Regions from separate parts of the Lentibacillus sp. L22 genome, predicted to be linked through region 1. Evidence: predicted binding sites of a transcription regulator. Region 1 holds the regulator's gene; the other holds the start of a gene.

Region 1 (19,898 bases):
AGTTCAGCGGAACTCATTTTGGGTTGATTAGTCAATATATAAACCTCCAAAATACGTATTTTAAACGTATTTTCTCCCTCACATCGACATTTATGCACCAACGACAATAGGTTAAAGGAAAATTAAATATTATAAGCTACAAAAAGGGACGACTGATCTTGCCCCGAATCAGCCATCCCATCTAGGGGTTCCAATTGCAGTATATGTATCAGCGAGTATGTTTAATTCGAAATTATTGCTACGATGCATTGTTTGTTATTGTGCCCCAAAACATGCCTCATTCATGCCTCGAAGTTTTCGGAATCAAATGTTCTACTTTGATAAGATAGATGAACCGCCCCCCCTTAAATACAGGGTTAAAAAAGTCTAATACTGTAGATTCTGCACGATTGTTCATCCATGGGAGCGGAAACAGTATTTGTCCGACTATTAATGAAATGCGAAAATGACCGTTATATTTAACGGTCATTTTCGTGTATCCTGAAAAATTATTCGGTTATACGAGAGTCAATCTTACTAACAGATTTTTTTCTATTTTTAAATGTCACCCATGAAGTTTTTAATGAAGCATAGGTGCCCACGGCTGCCGCGCTATAAAAGCCACCCATAAAAAAGCCGGCCCATAAGTCATGTCTGTGACTATAAAAAATAGAAATGGAAAACCCGAGGATCGATGCAATCGTCGGGAAATACTGCCGAGGTATCGGAAATATTTTAAATAGCTGTGTGATAATAACGATCAGTGGCACAGCAATAACGCCATCCCAAAAATTTGTATGTATCACCGGAAATCCCATATTGTTGTCTCCTAACATGAATGATATGATCTTTTGCAGTTTGAGTTAAGTTTTTGTTTATTTGAAGAAAATATGTAATTAAAAGAGGATGTTCAAAAAGTCCGGTAAAAATGACATGCCCCTGCAAAAAGGGTATGCCGACGCCTGAGCGCAAGCCCGTTTTTAGTCGGCCTTCCTTTGAAGAAGCTCGTTGGCTTGCTTTTCCGCTCCTCATGTACCTTTTATGTACACTCCGGTGCTCGAAGCTACGCCGCCTAGAACTTCTCGGTCATTTTTATCCTCCTTTTTGAACATGCACTAAAATAATGATTAGTGGAAATAAAGAACGTCAAAAAATAGATTGTCTCATATATCATACATCCATTCATTACAAGCAGGGGATTCTGCAAACGTTCCAAAACGATGAATTACATGGTAGAATAAACATATCCGTTTTTTAAAACCGGTTGCTGGAATGGGGGATGCAAGGTGAGGCAAAAAATAGCTACAATAGCATTCATGTTGTTGATGTTTTTTGCAATAGGTCAATCGATGTACATGACATCACAAATAGATGTAAGCTCAATTGATGAGCCGGCAATTGGTGCAGCAACTACCGTATCAGATATCAACGCCGCTCATATAACGGAAACTCCTACACTCCCGGTTGTGCACGAATATAAAACGGATTTAATTTCTCATCCTTACAAAACGATTGTATATTATCCTGCACCTATCATCCGTTCATTCCATTTTCTCCCCCATGATATGGAATCGTATGGGTTTTTGGACGTAAAGAAGTATCAATCAAATTACCTCTCCTGATACGAAATCAAATCTTAACTTGGTGCTTTTAGCTTTCTGCCAGGATTAAGTTTTTATTGTTTATTCATGATATGTATCAAGTATGGAGGGTAATAATTATGAAAAAGAACAAACCATATTGGAAAGAATCGCTCGAATGTTATTTGTTTGTTACAATAACCATGATCCTGTTTGTTGCAGGTATTGTTGTAAGTGGTCAATTAACAGGAACGGATTGGATTGGTTTGTTAAAATAGTATTGTAGTAAGACCCCTTGATACATTGATAACGTATCAAGGGGTCTTTTTAATGAATGTTCCGATACAATCCAATTACTTTACCCAAAAGCGTTACATTTTGATAGATTAACGGTTCCATTGTTGCATTTTCCGGTTGCAGGCGGATATGGTCTTTTTCCTTGAAAAATCGTTTAACTGTTGCTTCATCCTCATCAGTCATGGCTACCACAATGTCACCGTTTTGGGCAGTGTTTTGTTGTTTGACGATGACTTTATCCCCATCCAATATACCGGCTTCAATCATACTTTCCCCTTCGATGACCAGCACATATAAACTCTCATCCGGTCCTGCGCTTGAACTTGGCAGTGGAATGAACTCTTCAATATTTTCGACTGCAGTAATCGGGATACCAGCTGTAACTTTACCAATAACCGGAGCATATCGCGCTTCATCTTTTGGAATATTGTTTTCTTCAAATGGATCTAAAATTTCAATGGCCCTTGGTTTGGTAGGGTCACGTCGAATATAACCTTTACTTTCAATTCTTGCCAAATGGCCGTGAACTGTTGAACTCGATGCAAGCCCAACAGCACCTGCTATTTCGCGGACAGATGGCGGATACCCTTTCTTGTTAACCTCATCTTTAATGAAATCCAGGATCATCTGTTGTCTTTTGGACAGCTTGGTCATGGAACTAACTCCTCTCGCATAGGATTTATTAATACTAGTTTATCATTGTAGTATAAATTTATCAAACATTCGTTCGAAAAAATGTTGACAAGATCGTATGTTCTGATATAAACTAATTATTAACTACAGCGAACAATAGTTCTTATTTGTTGAGAAGGAGCGGATTGATATGTTTGAAAAACTTACCAAGACCGATGTATTCTATTTAGTGACTTTTGCTTTCACATTAGGGTTTTTATATTTTTCCCTAATTATGAGTGCATAGGTTATAATAAAGGATGAAGGTGTTTTTAAGTGAGGGCGATTCTATACTGCCGGATTAGTACGAATAAGGAGACACAGGAAACATCATTAAACAGGCAAAAACAAGAGCTTTTACAACTTGCAAAAGCTTATGATTTTTCGGTTGTTCAAGTCATTGCAGAACAGGCAAGTGGATATGCAATTGATCGGGACGGTATATTTCAATTGCTTGACCTCTTTTCAGCCGACAAGGCAGATTGTTTACTCATTCAAGATGAAACGAGGTTGGGGAGAGGCAATACGAAAATCGCTTTATTTCACCAGTTAAGCAAACTCAACATTTCTATTTATACGGCGATTCATGGGGGACAGCTGGAACTGTCGGAATCAGATTCCATGGTTCTAAAGATTGTTGGTATTGTCGAGGAATACCAGCGCCAGATCCACAATAGCAAAATTAAACGTGGCATGAGAAAGGCAATCAGTGAAGGGTATGATCCGAGTAAAAATCTGACCAATCGAAATCAGGCACCAGGACGGGAACGAAAAACTTTTCCAATTGAAGAAGTAATACGGTTACGGCAAAAGAAGCTAACTTTTGAAGAAATCGCTCATACATTAAACGGGATGGGATATTCCGTCTCCAAAGCAACGGTACATAGAAGGTATAAGGAGCATCTCAACACTTGAAAGTACTTGCCAGGAAGGGTATGATGGGAAACCAAGGACATGTAGGTTTGTCCTTGGTTCTTACATGCTTTGGAGGAGGATCTCTTTTATGATATCAAAAGAAAAGCTGAATCGAATTAATGAATTGGCTCATAAAGCGAAAACAGCAGGATTAACTGATAAAGAGCAAAAAGAACGTCAAGCGCTAAGACAGGAATATTTGCAAAACGTCCGTAAATCGTTTAAAAACCAGTTAAAATCAATGACAGTTGTGGATCCTGCAGGTAATGACGTGACTCCGCAAAAATTACGTGATATGCAAGAGCGAGAAAAGAAGCACTAATTAACATGATAAAACGTGTTCAAAAAAGGACAAAGAGGATCGGGCACTTAGTCTGGGTCCTTTAATGCAAAGGTCACTTGGACTTTTTGAACATCCCCTTATACTTGTGAGAATATGAACTTCATTATAGAATAGGAAGAGATACAATTATTTGTAGAAACGGAAGGAGAGCACGCATGTCAAAAAATGTAGAACAATTATCCATTAATACAATACGTACATTAGCAATTGATGCCATTGAGAATGCTAATTCCGGCCATCCTGGTTTGCCAATGGGTGCAGCACCGATGGCATATACATTATGGACTGATTTTATGAATCATAACCCGAAACATTCAAAATGGTTTAACCGCGATCGTTTTGTTCTTTCAGCAGGACATGGTTCAATGCTGTTATATGGTTTATTACATTTATCCGGCTATGATGTATCCATCGATGATTTAAAAGGTTTTCGTCAGTGGGGCTCCAAAACACCGGGACATCCGGAAGTCCATCATACAGACGGTGTAGAAGCAACAACAGGCCCATTAGGACAAGGAATTGCCATGTCGGTTGGTATGGCAATGGCTGAAGCACATCTGGCAGCCACTTATAATAAAGATGATTTTGATATAATCGATCATTATACTTACGCATTAGTCAGTGATGGCGATCTGATGGAAGGCATTTCACATGAAGCAGCATCTTTAGCCGGACATCTTCGTTTAGGTAAATTAATTGCTCTATATGATTCGAATGATATTTCCCTGGACGGTGAACTAAACCGCTCCTTTTCCGATAATACCCAAGAGCGTTTTAAAGCGTATGGCTGGCATGTGATGACGGTAGAGGATGGTAATGATGTGAATGCGTTGCGGCAGGCAATTACCGAGGCGAAGGAAATTACCGATCAGCCAACGTTAATTGAGGTTAAAACTGTTATCGGGTATGGAGCACCGAATAAATCAAATTCCGCAGCTTCTCACGGCGCTCCACTCGGTTCCGATGAAGCAAAATTAACGAAAGAATTTTATCAGTGGGAGCATGACGCATTCCACGTTCCAGAAGAAGTGTACGCCGACTTTAATGAAAAAATCGTTAAAAAAGGTGAAAAAACAGAACAAGCTTGGAATGACCTATTTGCTAAATATAAAGAAGTATATCCTGAATTGGCTGATCAACTTGAGAAAGCGATGAAAGGTGAGTTGCCTGCAAATTGGGATAAAGATCTTCCAGTATATGAACCGGGAAAAGATAAATTGGCTACAAGGGCTTCTTCTGGAGAGGTGTTAAACGCGATTGCCAAATCCGTACCATATTTCTTTGGCGGAAGTGCTGATTTAGCCGGTTCCAATAAGACAACGATAAAAGAAGAAGCGGATTTTTCGCGTAATGATTATGCGGGACGCAATATTTGGTTTGGTGTTCGGGAACACGCAATGGCAGCAGCTTTGAACGGAATGGCATTACATGGCGGATTGAAAGTATTTGCCGGCACATTCTTTGTGTTTAGTGACTATTTACGTCCAGCTGTTCGTCTGGCATCGATTATGCATATGCCGGTAACATATGTATTCACTCATGATTCGATTGCAGTTGGGGAAGATGGTCCGACGCATGAACCGATCGAACAATTGGCTGCGATGCGAGCTATGCCAGGACTTTCTTTAATCCGGCCGGCAGATGGTAATGAAACACAAGCTGCATGGCGTCTGGCACTCGAATCACATGATCAGCCAACGGCTCTTGTGCTGACAAGACAGGGATTGCCAACCCTGGAAGGTACAAAAGAACGTGCGTATGAAGGTGTTAAGAAAGGTGCATATGTGATCAGTAAAGCAACCAAGGATACACCAGATGCGCTACTGCTTGCAACCGGTTCAGAAGTGCAATTGGCTGTCGAAGCAAAGGAGACGTTACAAGCAAAAGGCATTGACGTAAGTGTTGTCAGCATGCCTTCATGGGATCGTTTCGAACAACAAGATGATGCATATAAGAACGAAGTCATTCCAAAAGATGTAAAAGCTCGTATTGGCATCGAAATGGCCTCCGCATTTGGCTGGGATCGTTATGTCGGTGATCATGGAACAGTACTTGGCATTGACCGTTTTGGTGCCTCCGCAAAAGGGGAAACAGTCATTGAAGAATATGGGTTTACAGTTAACCGTGTTGTTGAGGAAGTCGAAAAACTAGTAAAATAAATAGCGAAAGTAAAAACAGGTAACCTGCTTTTGTGCCGGGGTACCTGTTTTTTTAATCTTTCCTCTACTTTTATGCCGCTCGACAAAACTAGTATTATTTTGCTTCACGGATTGACATTATTTTCATAGAGCGTGCGTATAATAGAATAAAAGAGGAGGGATTTCATTGGGACATTATTCGATCTATTGGATCAAGAAAGAATTTGCCTATCGATATTTCCATAACAGTGGCATATTATATCGTTTTTTTAAGGAGTATAAGAATCATGCAGAAGATGCGGATCTTCACAAACAATACCATTTTATAACCAATGCTTTTTCCACCGCCTCATTGGTAACCCACTTAAAACGTAACTTGCAACCACAGCAAACACTTATCGACCATGGTACGTATGTGGAAATAAGCGGTGAATCGTCACATATTGTTTTACATATGTACGAAAAACAGATAAACTTTCGGTGTGACACTTTACACGATGCGGAAGATTTATTGTTCCCGGCGCTTCGAACATTTTATCCGTTCTTGTTTACCATTCGCAACGACTGGGGTAATTATGGATGGGTAGACCCTGTTCCTACAGAAAGCGCGCATTTGCATGGACAAGTATTGTATTCTTCCTCTTGATTTACTATACTGTATGGGAGACAACTTGAAGGAGGAAAGCTTGCATGAGCACAATTTGGGTCGTGTTAATTGCTATTGTTGCTCTAATTGCTGGTGTCGCTCTTGGATTTTTTATCGCCAGAAAATATTTGATGAATTATTTGAAGAAGAACCCGCCAATTAATGAGCAAATGCTTCGAACACTAATGATGCAAATGGGTCAGAAACCATCACAGAAGAAAATCAATCAAATGATGCGTGCAATGAATAATCAGCAGGAGAAAAAATAACGTTTCCTTAAAAAGATAAAACGTTTTGTAATTGCATTTATTGCCGGAATTCATATTTGATTTTTTCTTAGCCATTATACAAATATATGGTTATTCTTGGAAGCCACTTTTTCTGTTCGGTGAAAGACAGAAGGAAGTGGCTTTTGATATCAGTTGGAGAATAATTGATCCGGAAAATGTTATTCTTGAATTAAAAACGAATCCAAATAACAAAAAATCATTGCAGATAAAATGATGATCATATAATAAAATAACCTACTTCAAAACATGAGCCCGAAAAGTTTTGGTTAATTGTCAAATTCAAATGCTTTGCCACAGGTCAGAATCTGGTAAAATGAAGAAGTAAAAGGTTGCTGGGAGGATTATTATGTCTGATATAAACATTTTTATTGCATTCGGTGCCGGATTTTTATCCTTTATTTCACCCTGTGTACTTCCACTTTATCCAGCCTTTTTATCCTATATAACAGGTATGAGTGTATCGGATTTAAAGGATGATAGTAAAAAATTTAATACGAAAAGTGTTTTACATACCATTTTCTTCTTGCTGGGTTTTTCCTGTGTCTTTATTACGTTAGGGTTTGCAACTTCCGCCATATCCGAATTCCTAATCACTTATAAAGATGTCATTCGTCAAATTGGTGCGATTCTGATTGTCTTTTTCGGCCTGGTGATTGTTGGTATACTCCGATTTGATTTCTTGATGAAGGACAGGAGGATTACGTTTAAAAATCGCCCAGCTGGTTATATTGGTTCTTTTCTGATAGGACTTGCTTTTTCATTGGGATGGCAACCATGCATGGGTCCGATTTTAGGAATTGTCATTACTTTGGCAGCCCAGAACCCGGATATTGGTATGATAATGATGATCGGTTATATCTTAGGTTTTTCACTTCCATTTCTGATTTTATCTTTCTTTATTGGTAAATTGAACTGGATCAAACGTAATAGTCCCATTCTGGTAAAAATTGGTGGGTATATTATGATTTTTATGGGAATAGCTTTGTTTTTTGACCTAATGACTAAATTAACGTCATTCTTAGCCGGCTGGTTCGGTTTTACTGGTTTTTAAAATGGATTTTTCCATTAAACTGTATTATTATATAACTATATCTATTCATATGTAAACTTAGATCTGCACAAGGTTCAAACTGCAGACGGAAAAGGTTATAATTGCTGTTCATATTGGATAAATTCGTAACCTAAGAAAGAGTTGATTTACATGTTTTGGGTTATAGCAAGTACGCTTGTTGCCTGTTTTATGGCTATTACCATGATATTTGTTCGCTTGAAGGCTTCAAAAAAGCCGGCGTCAGTGAAAAAAATTATTTTACCACCGATTTTTATGAGCACGGGTGCCTGTATGTTTTTTATTCCGGAATTTCGGGTTCCATGGGTACAAGTGTTGGAAGCATTAATAGTTGGGATGATATTTTCGATATTTCTAATTAAAACATCGAAATTTGAAATTAAAGAGGATGACATTTACCTGATCCCGTCCAGATCATTCGTTTTTATTTTATTTGGTCTGCTAGCGGTACGTATGGTGATTAAATTGATTATCGGCAGTACGATTTCGTTGGGAGAAACGAGCGGAATGTTCTTTTTGCTTGCGTTCGGTATGATTGTTTCCTGGCGGCTGGCCATGCTTTATAAATATAAAAAATTGGAACAACACCTGAAATATCAAGAAGTATAAAAACACGCCCGCACATTTACGGTCGTGTTTTTATTTTGTCAAAAAAATATGAATATAAAATTGCAGCCATATTAACCTGGTTCGGTATACCGCTATCTTAACTATGATTTCTTTTTGGCATAACGATCACGAACCCCATCCCGATATTCTTTGGGGGACAGTTCAAACAAGGGCTCGTATGGTGTCACATCAATATTTTTTTTGCGCAATGTTTTTCGCAAAAACTTATGATCTCGTTTTGGTGTAGCAATGATATAGCCCTCTATCAGTACATCGCGGGTTATTTTGCTTTGCTGTTTTTCCAATGCAACCTCACCAATTTTACTGGCAATCTTCTGCCTTGCCACATCACGGAACAATTCCGGTACAGGTGAAACCAATTCTTCCAGTAATTTTTTCTCATCAGCTCCCCACATATGCCGGGTTAATTCCATATAATATTCTTCCCAATCAAGTATCGAATTTCCATCCTCTTTTGGCAGCCGTTTTAAAAATTTCCGGAACATAAAAAATCCGCCAATTGCCATTAAAGTAATCAGCAATATTCCCCATAAAATAATAAAATAATCCATAAATATTGACATATTATCACCTTCATTTAATGTCTGTACTATTATGTAAACAATTGCAATGATTTATTTTTTTTGATTTTTATAGTAAGATACAAATACTTGGTGCTTTCATTTTTAATTTTTGTTGTTTGGTGCATTACAGCTACTATTATTATAATAGCAGTTTTCATGACAAACAAGTGTCATAATTGCTAGAGACAAAACATATGAGTAATGATAAAGGGGAGATATGTTGGAATTTGCAAAAGGGGGTAAAGTTATGAAACAAGAAACAAAAAATAGTGAAGCAAGTATGGAAACAACGGGATGTACAGAAAACAACCATAATGATCTCGTGTTTCCGGATATAGCCAGTCTGCCTAAATCGATGGTTGATTGGATTGACTGTCATCAAAGCGATTTGATCACCGTTTGGGATAACAGTGGAAAAGTATGTTTTGTATCGAAGTCTGTTGAACAATTACTGGGGTATAAGACAGCAGAATTTCAAGGAACTTTTTGGTATGAGCAAATTTCACCAAAGGATTCCGAATATATCAAAAACCATTTCAGCGATTTGTCCGGGAATGAAAAACCGTTTAATATTCATGTCAAAGCTAAGGATGGGAAATATATCTGGACCGAATGCAAGGTGGGCAGGGTGAAAAATGATGATGGGAAGATATATTATATATCCACGTTGAGGGATATTTCGGACAAAAAAGAAATGGAAGAAATGATGATTCGTTCGGAACAGATGTCCATTGCCGGACAATTGGCTGCCGGGGTTGCCCATGAAATTCGCAATCCGCTCACCTCGTTAAAGGGATTTATCCAGTTGTTGCAGGCGGGAGTTAACCGAAAAGATGAATATTATAAAATTATGGTCGATGAAATTGAAAAAATGGAGACCATTACTTCGGAACTTTTGTTTATCTCCAAACCATTGACCGATAAAAAGCAAAAGGAATCCGTAGCAAAGATGTTACAAGATGTGATTGAATTACTAAAACCGCAAGCAAAATTGAAAAAGATTACGTTTGAGTGGGATCCGCTGCAAGATGTCTTTATTCATTGTGACCGATCGCAAATGAAACAGGTATTCATTAATCTTATTAAAAATGCTATTGAAGCAATGGATGAGGGCGGAACGATTCAATTATTTACATATCAAACGGAGACCAACGTAGTGATTGATGTTGTTGACCAAGGCCCAGGTGTACCAGAGGAAATCATACATAAGCTGGGCGAACCTTTTTTCACCACCAAACAGAATGGCACCGGATTAGGATTAATGATCACCAAGCAGATTTTGGACCAACATCAAGCTTGCTTGAAAATTGTAAGAAATGCCGATAAGGGAAGTACGTTCAGCGCTGTTCTACCAAGGATAGAATAATAAGTTTGGTCTGCCACTTATTATTACACCGGCTGATAGAATGATGAACACACACCATTTGGTTACCGATTTTGGTCCGTTTGATAAGTATTTGTTATCATTTTACATAAATTTTTACTATATGATGTAAAGTCGCTATTAGTTGCTTTTTTTGATACAAATCATTTACTATATAATAGATGTGTATGGACTATTAATCTACTTTGGGGAATGGTCAGAACAGAAGAAAGGGGTTAAGCTTACATGACCAAACAAAATGCATTCGATGCGAAGAAGCAATTCGAATTAAATGGAAAAACGTATAACTACTATCATTTAAAAGCACTGGAAAATGCCGGATTGGGAGATGTTACACGGTTACCGTTTTCCGTCCGCGTGTTATTGGAATCACTTATCCGCCAGCATGATGGACGTGTCATTAAAGATGAACATGTCAAAGGTTTGGCAAAATGGGGAACAAAAGATGGGGAAGGGGTAGACGTACCGTTTAAACCTTCACGCGTTATTTTACAGGACTTCACTGGTGTTCCCGCTGTTGTCGATCTAGCATCATTACGTAAAGCAATGGTCGATATGGGTGGTGAACCGAATAAGATTAATCCGGAGGTACCGGTTGATTTGGTTATTGACCACTCGGTACAAGTTGATCAATACGGAACACCCAATGCATTAAAGGCGAATATGGAACTTGAATTTGAGCGTAATGCTGAACGTTATCATTTCTTAAACTGGGCACAAAAAGCGTTTGAAAATTACCGGGCTGTTCCACCAGCAACCGGAATTGTCCACCAGGTCAATCTGGAATATATCGCAAGCGTTGTACATGGTTTGGAAAATGAAGACGGCACATATGATGCATTCCCGGATACATTAGTAGGCACGGATTCCCATACTACAATGATTAACGGTTTAGGTGTACTTGGCTGGGGTGTAGGTGGTATTGAAGCAGAGGCAGGTATGCTTGGCCAGCCATCTTATTTCCCTGCACCAGAGGTAATTGGGGTTAAGTTTACCGGCAGTTTCCCACAAGGAACAACTGCAACCGACTTGGCATTGAAAGTAACGCAAACATTGCGTGAGAAAAATGTTGTCGGCAAGTTTGTTGAATACTTTGGACCGGGACTAAAGGATATGCCACTTGCTGACCGGGCAACCATTTCCAACATGGCTCCGGAATATGGTGCTACATGTGGTTTCTTCCCTGTAGACGAGGAATCATTAAGCTATTTACGGTTAACTGGACGCAGTGAAGAACATATTGCCCTTGTTGAAAAGTATTGCAAAGAAAATAATTTATGGTATTCTCCTGATCAGGCGGATCCGGAATATACTGAACTTGTGGAAATTAATCTGTCTGAACTGGAACCAAACCTGTCTGGTCCTAAACGTCCACAGGATTTGATTCCATTATCAAACATGAAGAAGGAATTTAACAAAGCAGTTACAGCTCCTGCAGGTAACCAGGGACTTGGACTGGATAAATCTGAATTCGATAAAGAAGTTACTATTGACCATCCAAATGGTAAATCTTCTGTTATGAGAACAGGTGCCATTGCTATCGCAGCGATTACATCATGTACGAATACATCCAACCCATATGTTATGCTTGGTGCCGGTTTGGTTGCCAAAAAGGCAGTTGAAAAAGGCTTGCGTGTTCCAGAGTATGTCAAAACTTCCCTGGCACCAGGATCTAAAGTTGTAACACGTTATCTGGACGATTCTGGTTTACAGCAATACCTCGATCAAATTGGGTTTAACCTGGTCGGCTACGGCTGCACAACGTGTATCGGTAACTCCGGTCCATTACGTGAGGAAATTGAAGCAGCTATTTCCAAAAACGATTTAACTGTTGCCTCCGTATTATCAGGTAACCGTAACTTTGAAGGAAGGATTCACCCATTAGTAAAAGCTAACTATTTGGCTTCACCACCATTAGTTGTTGCTTATGCACTGGCTGGAACAGTTGACATTGATCTGACAACTGAGGCACTTGGTACAGATCAGGATGGTAAACCCGTCTATATGAAAGATATCTGGCCAACAATGGAAGAAATCAAAGAGCAAGTAGAAAGTGTTGTGACACCGGAAATCTTCCGTAAAGAATATGAAAATGTCTTCAATTCTAATGAAAAATGGAACGAAATCGAAACAACGGATGAACCATTATTTGAATGGGATGAAAACTCAACATATATTCAAAATCCGCCGTTCTTTGAAGGTTTATCAAAAGATGCAGGTTCGGTTCAACCATTGAGCAATTTGCGGGCGATCGGCAAATTTGGTGATTCCGTAACAACTGACCACATCTCACCTGCTGGAGCAATTGCTAAAGATATGCCTGCTGGTCAATATCTGCAAAGCAAAGGGGTTTCACCAAGGAATTTTAACTCATATGGTTCAAGACGTGGTAACCATGAGGTAATGATGCGTGGTACATTTGCCAATATCCGGATTCGCAATCTGCTTGCACCTGGAACAGAAGGCGGCTATACAACTTACTGGCCTACCGAAGAAGTGATGCCGATCTATGATGCTGCCATGAAGTATGAGCAAGACGGTACCGGTTTGCTTGTTATGGGCGGCAAAGATTATGGCATGGGCTCTTCTCGTGACTGGGCTGCCAAAGGAACGATCCTGCTCGGAATTAAAACCGTCATTGCTGAAAGCTTTGAACGTATCCATCGCTCCAACCTGGTGATGATGGGCGTCTTGCCATTACAATTTGAAAAAGGTCAAAATGCCGATAAATTAGGGTTGACTGGTAAAGAAACATTTACTGTTGACATTGACGAGACGGTTCAGCCACATGACCTTGTAACAGTTACTGCTGTTGATGAAAATGGCAAGAAGACTGAATTCCAAGCCATTGCTCGTTTCGATAGTGAAGTTGAAATTGATTATTATCGTCATGGTGGTATTTTACAAATGGTACTGCGCGATAAGTTGGCAAGTGATAGTGAGGAATTCGCCAAAAAATAATACAATGCATTAACGCAAAATTTCTCGATTAAAAGCTTGGTTCATATAAAATAAGCCCCTGCATATGATGATGAATGTGCAGGGGCTTTTAATATAGTCTGTTCACTTTACAAGTGTTAAGATTGTCTGCATACTTACAAATGAGAGGTTAACGATTGATTAAGGAGAGACAACCTGATGAAACAAATACTTGGAATAGCTGTGATTGCATTGCTTGCGGGGATACTGATTTTCAACTTTACACAAAGGGATAATGATCAGTCCAAGGAAGATAAGAACGAAAAGACAGTAACTGTAAATGATGACATGGAAACGGAAGATGGAGCTGCAATTGTATCCCCGGATAGCACAAGCAACCTTGAACCAGGTAGTATGGCTCCAGATATTGAATTGGAAACACTTGAGGGGCAGGCAATAAAGTTATCGGATTTAAAGGGAAAAAAAGTATTCTTAAATTTTTGGGCAACCTGGTGTCCACCATGTAAAGAGGAAATGCCAGATTTGCAAAAGTTTTATGATGAACATAAAGATGATGTGGAAATTGTTGCTGTTAATCTAACCGGTACGGAAAATAAAGAATCGGATGTCCCGAAATTCATTGATAAATATGATTATACTTTTCCGATCTATCTCGATAAAGATTTGTCCGCAAGTAATACTTATACGACCATCGGAATACCAACAACCTATTTTATTGGTACAGATGGAAAAATCCAACAGCCAGCAAAAAGCGGCCCAATGACATATGATTTTATGAATGACATGCTCCAATCGCTTAAATGATAATAATTTTCTAAAGAAATGGTAATACTGCTAATAAAACAGGGGAACGTCCCTAACAAAAAGGAGTGGATTACTATTTCTTTAAAGAAAAAACTTTCATTCGATGAGTTAGTTATTGAGAATCGCAGACAAATCATGCAGGATCAGTTACTCATGGAAAAAATTGAGCAAAACCTGGAATCCAAGCGTGAAAAGTTTTTAAAGAAAGTAAAAAAATAAGCAACAATTTCAGAAGCTCTTGACTTTTGGGTTCAACAAAAGGAAGAGCTTTTTGTATACTTCCATTATTAACTGCAAACGATAATGGAGAAATATCACATGGAAAGGAGTTTGAACATGGCGGACAATCATTCAAACAAACCAAAGCCAGATGACCGTAGTGATAATGCAGCAAAGTTAAGAGATGCGATCGATAACACTATGGAAAATATGGAAGAAGCAAATGAATCCATGGAATTCTCATCTGCTGAACAAAAACAACAGATAAAAGCAAAAAATGAACGTCGCGAAGAAGCTGTTAAAGGCATGCGTGCCGAAATAGCTGATGAAGAAAAGTATGAACAATAATGATGTTCAAAAAACCTGGAATGCCTTATAATTCCAGGTTTTTTGCTGGTGTACGTTCATCGCTCAAGTGTAAAACCTCTATCACAGAAAAGACCACAATGCATCTCGCATTCATTAGTAGATAACCTATGATAAAATATAATGTAGTGCTCGTAATGAAGGAGGATTTTGGCATTGAACAAGGTACGTACACCAATCGAGGTAAGATATGCGGAAACAGATCAAATGGGCGTTGTCTATCATGCCAATTATTTAACCTGGTTTGAAATTGGCAGGACGAAATTTGTTGAAAGCATTGGGTTGAACTACGAAGAAATGGAAGCACAAGGTATTTTAGCTCCCGTAACCAATGCAGAAATTTCCTATAAAAAGCCAATTCGATATGGTGAGGATGCATACGTTGAAACTTGGCTTGCAAAATATGATGGGTTGCGAACGGTTTATGCCTATGAAATTTTGGACGGAGAAGATAATGTTGCTGTAAGTGGGACAACGGAACACGTTATTGTCAAAAAGGACAGTTTCCGCCCGTTATCATTACGCAGGAAGTTTCCGGACTGGCATGAGACATACTCCAAACAAATAGATGGAGATTCCTGATGGCTTTCGGTATCAAACGAAAAGAGCTAATGGACTGGAAAAACAGAGTTTCGCGCGGAGAGATTGCTTTTTTGACACATTATTGGCAGGACCCACGGTTTCCAGGCTGTTATACCGTCACAAAAGTTGGCTGCAGCAACAGGGAAAAGTTGGCTGCTTGGGGACAGAAATACGGTTTACAGGCAGCATGGATCGATCGGGAAGAAGATTTTCCACATTTTGATTTGTTTGGAGAAAAACAGAAATATATCTTGCAACAAGAACAACAGTGGGACCAACTAAAACAATTTAATTTATAACCTAATCTATAAAAGTGGAAGCGCCTGGTAATGGAACTTCCACTTTTGATGGATGTGATTTATTTATATACAAATTTCGGTTCCTGTTGATGCTCATCCCACGTTACATGCAAATCCTTGCCGGAAAAATACCAGGCATCATCCGTTTCAATAAAAAACGTTATGTCATTGACAATAGCGCTGGCACATGTTTCTTTAGGCGAATCTATTCGTATTCCTAGTGAGAAACCAGGAATATGTCCTCCGGAACCGTATCGAATATAAAAGCGGAAATATGCAGGTTCATCAAGATCAAATTCTTGCTTATACCATTTCGCCACATCTTCAGTTACATATAAGTTCAAAATCGATGCACTCCCCAAAGTTACTTCTGATTGTTTTCTTTCTTTTCCGGAACCAAATCAACACCACCAGGGTGCAACGGATGACATCTACTGATTCGCTTGATCGTTAAATAGCCACCCTTGATTGCACCAAAACGTTTGACTGCCTCTAGACCATACTCAGAACATGTTGGGTAAAACCGGCAAGATGGTGGTCTAAATGGGCTAATTGCTTTCCGATAAAATTTGATCAATCCGATAAGAATATATTTCATAACATTTCCTTCTTCGTCTTTACCATAGAGAAAAACTATGTTAGTAAATATTAAAACAGAAGATATTTTTATAAAGATTTGCAGCCACCAGCCGTACTTAACTTACAATTAAAGTATACGGGACACCTTGGTAATATTCAATTGATTGATTTATGCGACTGATAAATTTACCATCACATCCATTTAATTTTCGGTTCGGTTTTATTCTTAATCCGTTTAATATTTTCTTTGTGACGATAACAGACGAAAATGGTTAATATGGCTACTGCAATAATCAGAAAGATATCTTCCTTAAGCAGGATTGCGAAGATGAATGCAACAATACCGGTAACCATGGATGAAAGTGAGACATATTTAGAAAGATAGAGTGTCAACAAAAATGTTAAAACCATAATAACAAAAATGATAGGACTGACACCCAGAATAATCCCGCCGGACGTGGCCACAGCTTTTCCCCCTTTAAATTTGGCAAACAGGGGATACGTATGACCGATAACAGCAAACAACCCAATCGCCAGACGGTGAACATCCGCATCAAAAAACAACGGAATCAAGGTTGCCAGTGTTCCTTTTAAGATATCGGCTACAACAACAATTGTTCCTGCCTTTATCCCTAAAACACGAAAGGTGTTCGTTGCCCCAAGGTTACCACTGCCATGCCCGCGGACATCTATGCCGTAGCCTACTTTTCCGACTATCACGCCAAATGGTATAGATCCCAGCAAGTATGCAATGATACCGAATATAACATAATCCATCATGATTCCTTCTCTCTTTATAATGTTCAAAAGAGTTGAACAAATATTTAAACATAATCATATAGTATAGTTTATTTTATCATGAACTGATTAGGGAAAGAACCAAAAAATAATAACTTTCATCAATATTTGTTCGCCATGGGAATAATAGAGTCCAATACAACCCAAATGTTCTTAACAGGTTTGAATTCCAACAAAATGGGTATCGGAAATAGTAATGGGAAGTGATAGGAGGGAAATTGTGATTGAATTCAGAGAGATCCATAAAATGTATGATGATGGAACGGAGGCGGTAAAAAATTTATCTTTGAAGGTGAACAAGGGAGAATTAATGACATTGATCGGTCCCAGTGGATGTGGGAAAACGACAACAATGAAAATGATTAATCGGCTGATCGAGCCAACATCAGGATCCATATATATACAGAACAGACATATAAACGAATACAATATTCATGAATTACGCTGGAACATTGGTTATGTATTGCAGGAAATCGCACTGTTTCCGCATCTGACTATTGAGGAAAATATTGCAGTCGTCCCGGAAATGAAAAATTGGAAACGCAAAAAAATCCGCGAGCGCTGCCGGGATTTACTGGAAATGGTTGGGCTTAATCCAGATACATATTTAAAACGCATGCCCAGCGAATTATCAGGCGGCCAACAGCAGCGGATTGGTGTTATCCGGGCACTGGCAGCTGATCCCGACATTATTTTAATGGATGAACCATTCAGTGCGTTGGATCCGATTAGCCGCGACCAGTTACAGCATGATATTCGCTCCTTGCAAAAAGAGATTAAAAAGACAATTGTATTTGTAACACATGATATGGATGAGGCAATGGCAATTGGTGACAGAGTATGCCTGATGCGGGATGGACAGGTTGTACAAATTGATAAACCTCAGCAATTGATTTTACATCCAGCAACAACGTTTGTGAAAGATTTTATTGGTGAACGTAAATCACCATGGCAAACAGCGGTTGATGTCATCGCTGACCAATCCAATGACCGGGTTATCACAGAAAAAATGTTTGCCGAGAAGTCCTATCCTTCTGAGGGAACTTATATGATCAGAGATGAACATAATATGTACCGTGGTGCCGTCATAAATGGTATCCGTTGGGAAGTACAAACGTTGGCGAATGATTTGCCTCTATACAAAGCAACAGAAATCATTCAGTCCAGTGATCAGACTCTATTCCCAGTGATCAAAGAACAAAAGCTGGTAGGTGTGTTGTCCTACAAAGATATTGTCCGTTTTCTCAAAAGTAAAACAAAAATGGAAAACGGGGTGATTTACCAGTGAAAGATTTTATTGCTATTTTTGAAAAGCGTCAGGATGTATTACTGGAAAGCATTTGGGAGCATTTACAAATTTCACTGCTTTCTTTAATTATTGCTATTGTCATTGCCGGCCCATTAGGTTTAATCTTAACCCGTTACCGGCGGATCGCGGAGCCAATCATTGGGATTGCGGCCATTATGCAGACGATCCCAAGTTTGGCTGTGTTGGCATTTCTTATCCCATTATTGGGTATCGGGACAGTTCCAGCTATTGTTGCATTAATTGCCTATGGTCTATTACCAATTTTACGGAATACATATACGGGTATTAATGAGGTTGATCCAGCGCTAAAGGAAGCAGCAACCGGGATGGGAATGAATTCATTCAAACGATTGACAAAGGTGGAATTACCAATTGCGATGCCGGTTATTATGGCTGGCATCCGTACATCAATGGTTTTAATTGTTGGCACCACAACCATCGCTGCGCTGATTGGTGCCGGGGGGTTAGGTGAACTTATCCTATTGGGCCTTGATCGTGGGGCAGATATTAACCTCATCCTATTAGGCGCAATACCGGCAGCACTGCTTGCGATTTTACTTGATTTTATCTTACGCGGGTTCGAACGCATTTCCAAAAGAGCTGGTTTCAAATCGTTTATTGCCATGTTGCTGATTGCGGTGCTTGTCGTTGTTTCCCCATTTATCATTCATACCGAAAAAAAGCCCGACCTGGTCATTGGTGGGAAATTGGGCGCCGAGCCAGAAATATTGATTAATATGTATAAACTACTAATAGAAGAAAACACTGATTTACACGTGAAATTGGAGCCGGGATTGGGAAAAACAGCTTTTGTATTTAGTGCCCTACAGCAAGGAGATATTGATATATTTCCGGAATTTACTGGAACGGCAATTGTTACCCATTTAGATCAGCAGGCAAAAAGCAATCATGCCCGGGAAGTTTATGACCAAGCAAAACGGGGGATGCAAGAGCAATATGACATGGCGTTTCTTGAGCCGATGGAATACAACAACACGTATACAGTTGCGGTAACAAAAGACTTCGCTAAGCAACATAACTTACAGTCGATTGACGATTTGCAAGGTGTAGAAGATACACTTACTGCAGGATTTACCCTTGAATTCAAAGATCGTTATGATGGGTATGTCGGGATGCAGGATGTTTACGACTTGTCGATTGGAAATGTCCAAACAATGGAACCGGGGATTCGTCAGCGTGCCCTGGAAAAAGGCGAAGTTGACGTCATTGATGCTTATGCAACCGATAGTTATATGGTAGAATTGGGATTAGTGTCCCTGGATGATCCAAAACATTTATTTCCGCCATATCAGGGTGCACCGTTAATGCGTCAGGAAACATTGAACAAATATCCGGAACTGGAAGATATTTTAAATCAGCTTGGTGGGAAAATTACGGATGAACAAATGCGGGAAATGAATTATCAAGTGGATTATGAAGATACTTCACCGAAAAAAGTAGCTGAAGACTTCCTGGTTAAGCATGGATTATTAAAG
Region 2 (11,902 bases), on a different contig from region 1:
ATTAAGGACATTGGCAAGGTAGAAAGTGTCCGGTTCTCATCAAAGGATGAACAGTTAAAGGAACTTATTGAAAGCATGGGAAAACAAGGAGACGCTTGGGAGTTATTTGAACAGGATAATCCGCTGAACCATGTGTTTGTGGTCAAAACAAAAGATCCAGTTGACACCATCAATGTTGCCAAAGAAATCAGCGGGTTCGATAGTGTGCAAGAAGTGAACTATGGCCAGGATGTAGTCAAGCGATTATTCCAATTTAACAAATATGCCCGGACTATTGGGATTATCTTGATTGTTGGATTATTATTTACCGCGATATTCCTAATCTCAAACACTATTAAACTCACGATTATGGCGCGCAGTAAGGAAATCGGCATTATGAAATTGGTTGGAGCGACCAATGGATTCATTCGGTGGCCATTTTTCATTGAGGGGATGTTACTAGGTATCCTTGGGGCAGTAATTCCGATTGCCGTTGTTTTAGGTGGTTATTACTACCTGGAGAATGTTCTTAGTCAGAAAATCTCATTTAGCTTTGTAACATTATTACCTTTTAACCCGTTTGCTTGGGAATTATCACTTGTTATTCTACTAATTGGTGCAGTGATTGGAATTTGGGGCAGCACAATGAGTGTCCGTAAGTTCTTGAAAGTTTAATAGCAGATGTCCTAAAGACCGATGTTAATAGAAAAAACATATCAAAAAGTTGCCAAATAAAAAAACAAATGTACAGCTGATATTTGGTGACTTTTTGAATAATGGTTGCAATTGTAGAGAGAAAGGGTAGGGTTTACGAGATGAAAAAAGTAGCACCATATATACTTACTGGAGTCCTCATGTTGGGATCAAGTTTTTCTGCGATCAGTCCTGTTCATGCAAAATCAATGGACGAAGTGAACGATCAGATCAATCAGTTGGAAAAAGAAAAAGATGAACTGACAGAAAAACAAGGGGATGTAAACAATAAGAAAAACGATGCCGACAAAAAAATGAATGATAATCTGTCTAAGCAAGATAATGTAACAGACCAGTTGAATAAGCTGGATGATCAACTTTCTGATACAAAAACCAAAATTAATGCCAAAGAAGATAAAATTGCTGAAACTAACAATGAAATCAATCAGCTAAAGGAACAAATCAAGGAATTGAAACAAGAAATTGAAAAGTTAAAAACAAGTATTAAAGAACGAGAGGCATTGCTTAAAGAGCGACTTCGAGCCATTCAACAAAATGGTGGAGATATGAAGTATATGGAAGTTATTCTTGGCTCACAAAACTTTAGCGATTTTATTAGCAGATCATCGGTAGTTAATACAATCATGGATTCCGATAAGGGAATTATGGAAGCGTTGGAAGCTGATAAAAAGGAATTGGAAAAAAAGCGATCCGACGTTCAACAGAATAAAAAAGAAGTAGAAGACAAAAAGGCTACATTAGAGGCGCAAAAAAAGGAACTGGAATCCCTGAAGAAAAAATTGAATAAACAAACGGGCGAGAAGAAAAAAATGATGAAGAAGCTCGAAAAAGAACACGATGAACTGGAAGATTACAAAATGAGTTTGGAAGAGCAGGAACGGGTAATGGATCAACAGGCCCAAGCGATTGAACAAGACAAAAAATCCGCCGCTGATCAAAAGGCCAAATTGGAAAAACAGGCAGAAGAGCGAAGGGCCAAAGCAAAAGAACAAGAAAAGGCACAAAAGACCCGGACAAGTGCAAATGCAAATACAACGAGTACTAGCAGTAATACCAGTAAGAGCAGCAGCTCTGAAAACATCCAAACTGGTGGTAGTGGCAAATTAGCGTGGCCGGCAAACGGACGGCTATCATCAGGCTACGGAGCGAGAAGTTTTGGCTATCACTACGGCGTCGATATTGCCAATTCTACTGGTACACCAATCCATGCTTCTGAATCGGGTACCGTAACCCGGGCTGAGCGTTCGGATAGCTACGGAAATGTGGTATATGTCTACCATCCACATCTTAACCTGACAACGGTTTATGCACATATGTCAAGTTTGTCCGTTAGTTATGGTGATCATGTTAACGCTGGTCAGCAGATAGGTTTAATGGGCAATACAGGACAATCGTTTGGAAGTCATTGTCACTTTGAAGTTCATGAGGGACAATGGAGCTACCGTAGCGGTGTCGACCCAATGCCATATTTACAATAACCATCTCGTTATGAATCTGGAAAACTTGTATCGAGCTCCAATCGGTGGATTTCATGATTTGACTCAATCAAGCATAGGCTATATATTAAAGGCATCGCACATTACGGTGTGATGTTTTTTTTGATAGGAAAATGAACAGGCCAATCTTGGAACGCTAATAGAATAGGTCGGCTAGTCTGTTTGACGAATGTACATGAGAATGTTTAATATTTTATAGATAAGAACCACCAATCCAAAAATGATTAATTGGGGTGAGATGATGAAGTTTAAAAAACAGCATATACTTATTTTAGCTTTAGCGCTTATTCTCGCTTTTGTCGGGGGTTTTGCAGGAGTGAAACTGGCACAACCGCATCAGGCGAAGGAAAATAGCGAAACCAATTTGGACACGCCATCTACTGCAGATGGAAATACCGAAGTACCGGAAAATATGGATAAAGTGGAACAGGCTTTTCAATTAATTAAAGAGAATTATTTAGAGGATGTAAAGGATCAAGATTTAATTGACGGCGCTGTTAAGGGAATGCTAAAAACATTGGATGACCCTTACAGTACATATATGGATGCCGAAACGATGAAAGGCTTTAACGAAACCATAGAATCATCTTTTGAGGGTATTGGTGCTGAAGTAAGCTTGAAAAATGGAAAGGTCACCATCATCGCTCCGATCAAAGATTCACCTGCTGAAGATGCTGGATTACGACCTAATGATCAGGTTTTAAAGGTGAATGATGAGAGTGTCGAAGGATTGGAACTATATGAAGCCGTGGAAAAAATACGCGGGAAGAAAGGTTCCAAAGTTGTCTTGAAAGTACAACGACCCGGTGTTTCTGACCCGTTTGATGTAACCCTTGTACGTGATGACATCCCCGTTGAGACCGTGAATGCGGATGTTAAGAAAATGAACGGAAAAAAAACCGGCATACTAGAAATTACCACATTCTCGGAGAATACAGCGAAGGAATTTGATGAGCAATTAACGAAACTGGAAAAGCAGGGAATCGAGGGTCTGGTTATTGATGTTCGGGGTAACCCCGGCGGATTATTCGATGCAGTCCAGGATATTTTGAAAATGTTCATTCCGAAAGACCTGCCATATGTCCAGATTGAGGATCAAAATGGTGAAAAGACACCATATTACTCAGATCTGAAAAAGAAAAAAGATTACCCAATTAGTGTTATAGTTGATGAGGGGAGTGCCTCAGCTTCGGAAATTCTGGCGGTGGCGATGAAAGAGGCTGGATATGATGTCGTGGGAACGAAAAGCTTCGGAAAAGGAACCGTGCAACAAGCAGTTCCTATGGGGGATGGAAGCACCATTAAACTAACCTTTTATAAATGGCTTTCCCCTAAAGGAAATTGGATTCACGACAAAGGAGTTGAGCCAACGATTAAGGAAAAGCAGCCAAATTATTTTTATTCAAACCCGATCAAGGTCAAAAAACCACTTGCCTACAACCATACGGGTGAAAACATTAAGAACATACAAATCATGTTATCGGGATTGAACTATGATACTGGCCGTGATGATGGATACTTTAATAAACAGACAGAGCAAGCAGTCAAGGCGTTTCAACAGGACAACGATTTAAAACAAACAGGCAAGGTTGATGAAAAAACCGCAGAACTGATTGAAGCACAAATTATTGATCATATTCGCGAAGGTGATGACGATCAGCAAATGAAAAAGGCCTTGCAGGAACTGTATAAATAAGATAGCAAATCCGCGGAAAAGCCCGCGGATTTGTTGTGTTCAAAATATCGTATCATGGTAAAATAAAAGGAGTATGTACAAAACAGAAATAATGCCAGTTGACATGCTTGAAAAGACGTACATAATTGTTATGTGAAGAAGGTGATTAAATTGGCTGAAGCATGGTTATTCGAATTGGTCAAGGGAATTGGCAAATTGTTTTTAAATCCGCTTCTGTATTGGGCGGTTATACTAGTTGTTTTAAGTGGAATATCCAGAGTCAAAAAGGAACGAAGCAATTTTGGTATAAAAGTATTTGATGTGTTTGCGGAATGGCAAAACACATGGCGGATATCGCTTGTATCCGGTTTGGTTGTTTCCGTAGTATGTTTAGGGTTGGGAGTAATCTTTTCTTATGAGACTGTTATTCTATTAAGTCTGGTAAGTATTGTGCTTAGTGTCGCATTAAAATTCACCTATCTTTCTCCAAGTTACACTATTGGAATAACGTTTTTATTGCTATTATTTATTCCCCTGCTAACGGACGAAATCCCGTTCATTCACGGCAACGATTTATTTTCGGCTGTAAATTTCACCGGATTAGCGCTTTTATTGGGGTTATTGTTATTGGTCGAAGGGATCCAGGTGAACCATGTAAATCGAAATGAATCATTTCCCGAGCTGGTAATGAGCAAACGTGGTAAGTGGGTAGGGCAACACCACTTGAAAAAAATGAGCATCATCCCATTCTTTGTATTAATACCTTCCGGGGCGATTACCCCATTTGCTTCATTTTGGCCGACTATTTCAATTGGCGCAGACTCGTATAGTCTATTACTGGTGCCTTTTCTACTTGGGTTTGATCATATTGTAAAAGGACATCCCCCTTATCAGGCAAAAAGAAAATTGGCCACTTCCATTGGGATGCTTGGTGTATTGGTATTATTACTTGCTGTGGGGAGTTTAGTTATTACATGGCTGTCACTTACTGCTGTTATTATAGCTATTTTGGGCAGAGAATATATTCGTTATAAACACCAAGTATATGATAATAAAAGCAATCCATATTTTCATATGGAGAAAAATGGATTAAAGGTGTTGGGAGTCATTCCTGGTTCGCCGGCTGACCAAGTTGGTGTGTTAACCGGGGAGACGATTTATAAGGTTAATGGCCAACGTGTCAATCAAGTGGCCGACTTTTATCGTGCATTACAGACTAGTGGTGCATACTTCAAAATGGACGTAATTGACGATGGCGGAGAGATTCGTTTTGTACAACACGCCTTTTATCAGCACGATCATCATGAATTGGGAATTTTGTTTGCCAAAGAAAAATATCGGCTGTCTGAGAGAAAGAGAAATAAAGACTCGAATGTGAAGCAAGAATAGAATCCATGTCATAAACCTTGATAGGCACATGTTCATGACTGGTATATCCTCAGGTTGGAAATACTAATATTAAACTTCTTAAGCAAAAAAATCGAATACTCGTTCGTTTGTATGTTAAAATAATTAAATATCTATGGTAAACTAATGAGAGAGAATATAGATCGGAGGCTTGCCTTATGGAAAATCAGTTTGATCTGGTGGCGAACTATGAGCCACAGGGTGATCAGCCAAAAGCTATTGAAGAATTAGTGCAAAAAATACTGGCTGGTCAACGGCATCAGACTTTACTTGGGGCGACGGGTACAGGGAAAACATTTACGGCATCCAATGTAATCAAGGAAATCAATCGTCCGACACTGGTTATTGCCCATAATAAAACTTTGGCAGGGCAGCTATACAGTGAGTTTAAGGAATATTTCCCGAACAACGCAGTAGAGTACTTTGTCAGTTTTTATGATTACTATCAACCAGAGGCATATGTCCCATCATCTGATACATTTATTGAAAAAGATGCAAGTATAAATGATGAAATAGATAAATTGCGACACTCTGCAACGTCGGCATTATTTGAACGAAATGATGTTTTAATTGTTGCCAGTGTATCATGCATATTTGGTTTGGGGTCCCCGGACGAATATGGCAGTCAGGTATTATCATTGCGCATGGGTATGGAAAAAGACCGCGATCAATTATTACGTGAATTGGTTGATATCCAATATGCCAGAAATGATATTGACTTTAAACGTGGGACATTTCGCGTGCGTGGTGATTCCGTCGAAGTTATCCCCGCATCGCATGAAGAGCATTGTCTGCGTATTGAATTCTTCGGTGATGAGATTGACCGTATTCGCGAGGTCGATGCCTTGACTGGTGAAATCATTGGGGATCGGGAACATGTTGCTATTTTCCCGGCGTCCCACTATGTAACCCGTGAAGGAAAACTGAAAATGGCTATGGAAAGTATCCGACAAGAACTGGACGAACGTTTAAAAGAATTACGTGATGACAATAAATTGCTGGAAGCACAGCGTCTGGAGCAGCGAACCAACTATGATCTTGAAATGATGCAGGAGATGGGTTTTTGCTCCGGTATTGAAAACTACTCCCGTCATTTGGCATTGCGGGAACCTGGATCAACACCATACACATTGCTTGATTATTTTCCCGAGGACTATTTAACCATTATTGATGAATCCCATGTTACATTACCGCAAATCAGAGGAATGTATAACGGAGACAGAGCAAGGAAACAGGTTTTAATTGATCATGGATTCCGTCTTCCATCAGCGCTCGATAACCGGCCGTTGACATTTGAAGAATTCGAAAAGCTGTCCAACCAACTCATTTTTGTATCAGCAACCCCTGGGCCATATGAAATGGAACACTCATCGGTTGTGACCGAGCAGATCATTCGACCAACAGGACTTTTGGATCCAGAAATTAAGGTGCGTCCGATTAAGGGACAAATTGATGATTTAATTGGCGAAATTAATACCCGGGCTGAACGTAATGAACGGGTGCTTGTGACAACGCTGACCAAGAAAATGTCGGAGGATTTGACCGATTATTTAAAGGAAATCGGGATCAAAGTTGCTTACCTGCATTCGGAGATTAAGACACTGGAGCGAATTGAAATTATTCGTGATTTGCGTGTGGGTAAATACGATGTTCTCGTTGGCATTAACTTGTTACGTGAAGGACTAGACATACCTGAAGTATCGCTTGTAGCTATTTTGGATGCTGATAAAGAAGGATTTTTACGGTCAGAGCGTTCTCTGATTCAAACCATGGGGCGGGCAGCCAGAAACGAAAATGGTATGGTAGTGATGTATGCCGATAACATTACCAATTCCATGCAGGCTGCCATTGATGAAACGAATCGTCGCCGTGAAAAACAAATGGCGTATAATAAAGAACATCATATTACACCGAAAACGATTCGCAAAGAAGTACGTGATGTTATTCAGGCTACAGTTGCTGCGGAAGATCAGGAAACATATAACGCAGAGGGAACCAACCTGACAAAATTGCCTAAGAAAGACAAGGAAAAGGCAATCGAGAATATGGAAAAAGAAATGAAAGAAGCTGCCAAAGCGCTTGATTTTGAAAGGGCCGCAGAACTGCGCGATATTGTACTGGAGCTAAAAGCAGAAGTATCATAAGAACAAAGGCGTAAGCACCCGGTTAGCGGCGTATGTGCTGGACTGAACCGTAGGAGATAAAGGAAACATGCCTCTGCAAAAGGGGTATGCCGACGTTGGCCGCAAAGGCCGTTTTTAGTCGGCCTTCCTTTACCCCGAGTCGATGTTGACTTATCGTACGAAGGTGAAGGAAGCACACTAGCCGCTGGGTGCTGGAGCCGGACGGGGCTCGCCTTGTCCCAAGCAGAGTAGAGCGCAAATTTTTATGCTTCTTTTCTATAATTAAAATGGAAGGATGACGAGTTCATCATGCCTAGTAAAGCTATACAAATAAAAGGTGCCAGAGCACATAATTTAAAAAACATCGACATTTCTATTCCAAAGAACAAACTTGTCGTTCTGACCGGCCTATCCGGATCCGGAAAATCATCGCTTGCCTTTGACACGATCTATGCTGAAGGTCAGCGTCGTTATGTGGAATCATTATCGGCATATGCCAGACAATTCCTGGGACAAATGGACAAACCGGATGTGGATGCCATTGAAGGGCTTTCTCCGGCCATTTCCATTGATCAAAAAACAACCAGCCGGAATCCACGGTCGACGGTCGGAACTGTTACGGAAATTTATGATTACTTGCGCTTGCTGTTTGCCCGGGTAGGACGGCCAACCTGTCCAAAGCACGGAATCGAAATCAGCTCGCAAACCGTACAACAAATGGTTGATCGGATTTTGGAATACCCAGAGCGTACCAAAATGCAGATATTGGCACCAGTTGTTTCCGGTCGCAAAGGGGAACATGTGAAAATCTTTGAACAACTAAAACAAGAAGGTTATGTACGGATTCGCGTAGACGGTGAGATGCGGGAAGTTGCTGATGAATTTAAATTGGAAAAGAATAAAAAACATTCCATTGAGGTTGTTGTTGATCGGATTGTTGTAAAAGATGGCGTGGCCGGGAGACTTAGTGATTCGATTGAAACAGCACTGGAACTTGGGGAAGGAAACATTATTGTTGATGTTATCGGTGACGAAGAACTTAAATTCAGTGAAAACCATGCCTGCCCGATTTGCGGTTTCTCCATCAGTGAACTGGAACCACGTTTATTTTCATTCAACAGTCCCTATGGTGCCTGCCCAACCTGTGATGGTTTGGGAACCAATTTGGTTGTTGACATCGATCTGGTTATTCCGGATTGGGAGAAAACACTGAATGAACATGCTATCGCCGCCTGGGAACCAATTAGTTCGCAATATTATCCCCAGCTTTTGAAAAGTGTTTGTACCCATTATGGAATTGATATGGATGTACCGGTGAAAAATTTGTCCAAACAGCAAATGGACATTATTTTATATGGCAGTGGCAAAGAACGCATCCATTTCCATTTTGTCAATGATTTTGGTAAAGTTCGTGATAACGAAATTATGTTTGAAGGGGTCGTAAACAATATTGCCCGACGATATAGGGAGACATCGTCAGACTTCATTCGAGAAACATTGGAAAAATACATGACCCACAAAGATTGTCCGACGTGTCATGGATACCGGCTAAAGGAAGAAGCACTTGCCGTATTGATTAATGGCCTTCATATCAGTCAGGTTACCGATTTTTCGATTACCGAGGCAAGTCAATTCTTTGGCACACTGGAGTTAACGGAAAAGGAAGAAAAAATTGCCCGGATGATTTTAAAAGAAATTAGTAATCGGCTGACCTTCTTGAACAATGTAGGTCTGGATTATTTAACATTGTCACGTGCTGCCGGAACTTTGTCAGGCGGAGAAGCTCAGCGGATTCGCCTGGCTACACAAATTGGTTCCGCGTTAACAGGTGTGTTATACGTATTGGATGAACCATCGATTGGGTTACATCAACGGGATAATGACCGATTAATTGGAACGTTAAAGCAAATGCGGGATTTGGATAATACATTAATTGTGGTGGAACATGATGAGGATACGATGCTTGCCGCAGATTGGCTGATTGATATTGGTCCGGGTGCAGGGGATCATGGCGGCGAGATTGTTGCAAGCGGAACACCGGAAAAGGTAATGAAGAACAAAAAGTCCCTGACTGGCAACTATTTGTCCGGTGAAAAATTTGTTTCTGTTCCATTGAAACGGCGGAAACCAACCAAAAAAAACATTGAGGTTGTTGGTGCACAGGAAAACAACCTGAAAAATGTCGCAGCGAAATTCCCAATTGGATTAATGACCGTTGTTACTGGTGTTTCCGGTTCGGGAAAAAGTACGTTGGTAAACGAAATTTTATATAAATCATTGGCGAAACAATTGAATAAAGCCAAGCTTAAACCTGGAAAGCATCAAAAGATCAAAGGGATAAATAATATCGAAAAGGTCATCGATATTGATCAATCACCAATTGGTCGAACTCCTCGTTCCAATCCGGCAACATATACGGGTGTGTTTGATGATATTCGTGATGTGTTCGCCCAGACGAATGAAGCAAAAATCCGGGGGTACAAAAAAGGACGGTTCAGTTTTAATGTCAAAGGCGGTCGCTGTGAAGCATGCCGCGGTGATGGCATTATTAAAATTGAAATGCACTTTTTGCCTGATGTGTATGTACCATGTGAAGTGTGTCACGGTAAACGGTATAACCGGGAAACATTAGAAGTGAAATATAAAGGCAAGAGCATTGCCGATGTGCTGGATATGACCATTGAAGAGGCATTGGACTTTTTTGCCAACATCCCCAAAATAAAACGCAAGCTGGAAACGATTGATGATGTTGGTCTTGGTTATGTCAAACTCGGTCAGCCGGCAACAACATTATCCGGCGGGGAAGCACAACGGGTCAAACTTGCCAGTGAATTGCATCGCCGTTCGAATGGTAAGTCATTTTATATCCTGGATGAACCGACAACAGGTCTTCATGTTGCTGACATTAAGCGATTGTTGAGTGTTTTGCAACGATTGGTTGACAATGGGGATACCGTATTAATCATTGAACACAACCTGGATGTCATTAAAACGGCTGATCATATTATTGATCTTGGACCTGAAGGTGGTGACCGTGGCGGTGAAATTATTGCCACCGGAACTCCGGAACAAATAGCAGAAACGGAAGAATCGTACACAGGACGCTATTTACGGCCGATTCTGGAACGTGACCGCAAACGGATGGAAACAATGCTTAGAGAAAAGGAAAAAGTGGCTTCAAAATAAAACTAACAACAGCAAACCCGGCTTCGGGGCTTGCTGTTGTTATTTGCCTTTCAAATCGTTCGTAAACTAACAAGGAATAGCTTGGGCAAAATTTTTGACGTGCTTTATCCTTTTCTGTAATGTAAAAGAAGAGGTTGTAAGGAGGAGTAGCCGGATGAAGCCGATAGAAATGGATGCAGTACAACAACACTTGGACCGTTTAAAAGATAAAGAGGTTTATATTCATTTGGAAACAACGAACGGTGCCTATGCAAGTCATGTAAATGAGAAGGCTTATACCGTTGGTGCATATATTCGTAACGCAAAAGTTAAATTTTCGCAAGCTAAGCTTGTTGGTAATGGTCAATCATATCGAGCAGGGTTGAAGATGGAGATTGGCTGGATTTATGCAGAAGGGTTAACCGACTGGACCATTCATGATCATCAATTACTTTTGGCGGGTCATGATCGAGAAGGTCGGCTCATGGTTGCGCTGGAATTAAGCGAAACACCATTTCGTCAGTAAGAGCGTGTTCAAAGAAAGGGTGAAAAACATGGAAAAACATGTCGTAGTAATTTACCCGCACCCAGATGATGAATCATTTGGTGCAGCGGGAACCATCACCAAGTTTCGAAAACAGGGTGTACCTGTTACCTATTTATGTGGGACGCTAGGTGAAATGGGTCGCAATATGGGGAATCCGACATTTGCCAATCGGGAAACATTACCAGATATACGCAAAGAAGAATTGATTGCTGCATGTAAGGAACTGGATATGGATTTGCGAATGCTAGGCTACCGGGATAAAACGGTTGAATTTGAGGATCGCCAACAGATAGCGGGACATGTGAAAGGAATTCTGGAGGAAATCGAGCCAAGCCTAGTCATTACCCATTATCCCGGTTATGCTGTACATCCAGATCATAATGCAATGGGTGCAGCAGCTGTGGAAGCAGTCCGGCAAATGGATGAAGCCAAACGACCGGTTGTTTGGGCTCAGGCAATATCCAATAACTATTACGATGAACTTGGCAAGCCAGACATCAACAATGATGTGACAGATGTAATCAATGAAAAAATGGCTGCAATTATGTCGCACAAATCACAGGCGAATGGTGTACTGGCACAATTTCATGACAATCAGAGTACAGCAACAGATATATCGGAAATCGCTAAAAGATCAATGGGAAAAGAGCGATTTTTTATTTGGAACTATTAGTTTGACATCATCCATTTATATAATCCCTGCCAACAAAAAGGCGGGGATATTTTATAAAAAGAGTAACATTTAGCTTTATGAATGTCGTATGATGAATATAATAGAAAAAGAATGGAATACGAA

What was found. The regulator LexA, encoded in region 1, represses DNA repair genes until DNA is damaged. The targets are predictions, from matches to a motif close to CGAACATATGTTCG.
Region 2: a site for LexA is predicted at 5,346-5,359, ahead of uvrB (excinuclease ABC subunit UvrB). Genes of this name have one in related genera too.

Annotation. Positions count from the first base shown of each region.
Region 1 covers NZ_JBFNXI010000013.1:748-20,645, forward strand. The annotation lists gene ABRT01_RS08185 (DUF3231 family protein) at 1-35, opposite strand, end outside; gene ABRT01_RS08190 (hypothetical protein) at 489-797, opposite strand; gene ABRT01_RS08195 (hypothetical protein) at 1,266-1,601, shown strand; gene ABRT01_RS08200 (hypothetical protein) at 1,700-1,837, shown strand; gene lexA (transcriptional repressor LexA) at 1,887-2,510, opposite strand; gene ABRT01_RS08210 (YneB family resolvase-like protein) at 2,805-3,443, shown strand; gene ABRT01_RS08215 (DUF896 domain-containing protein) at 3,532-3,765, shown strand; gene tkt (transketolase) at 3,942-5,945, shown strand; gene sirA (sporulation inhibitor of replication protein SirA) at 6,112-6,570, shown strand; gene ABRT01_RS08230 (YneF family protein) at 6,615-6,839, shown strand; gene ABRT01_RS08235 (cytochrome c biogenesis CcdA family protein) at 7,207-7,911, shown strand; gene ABRT01_RS08240 (CcdC family protein) at 8,062-8,538, shown strand; gene ABRT01_RS08245 (DUF2621 domain-containing protein) at 8,640-9,122, opposite strand; gene ABRT01_RS08250 (ATP-binding protein) at 9,370-10,488, shown strand; gene acnA (aconitate hydratase AcnA) at 10,732-13,467, shown strand; gene ABRT01_RS08260 (redoxin domain-containing protein) at 13,645-14,250, shown strand; gene ABRT01_RS08265 (FbpB family small basic protein) at 14,269-14,469, shown strand; gene tlp (small acid-soluble spore protein Tlp) at 14,587-14,817, shown strand; gene ABRT01_RS08275 (acyl-CoA thioesterase) at 14,992-15,417, shown strand; gene ABRT01_RS08280 (hypothetical protein) at 15,417-15,716, shown strand; gene ABRT01_RS08285 (HesB/YadR/YfhF family protein) at 15,776-16,060, opposite strand; gene yidD (membrane protein insertion efficiency factor YidD) at 16,081-16,314, opposite strand; gene plsY (glycerol-3-phosphate 1-O-acyltransferase PlsY) at 16,488-17,072, opposite strand; gene ABRT01_RS08300 (ABC transporter ATP-binding protein) at 17,314-18,381, shown strand; gene ABRT01_RS08305 (ABC transporter permease/substrate-binding protein) at 18,378-19,898, shown strand, end outside.
Region 2 covers NZ_JBFNXI010000010.1:1,367-13,268, forward strand. The annotation lists gene ftsX (permease-like cell division protein FtsX) at 1-654, shown strand, start outside; gene ABRT01_RS06920 (murein hydrolase activator EnvC family protein) at 795-2,171, shown strand; gene ABRT01_RS06925 (S41 family peptidase) at 2,431-3,885, shown strand; gene ABRT01_RS06930 (PDZ domain-containing protein) at 4,036-5,253, shown strand; gene uvrB (excinuclease ABC subunit UvrB) at 5,430-7,415, shown strand; gene uvrA (excinuclease ABC subunit UvrA) at 7,704-10,580, shown strand; gene ABRT01_RS06945 (YojF family protein) at 10,735-11,085, shown strand; gene bshB2 (bacillithiol biosynthesis deacetylase BshB2) at 11,114-11,779, shown strand.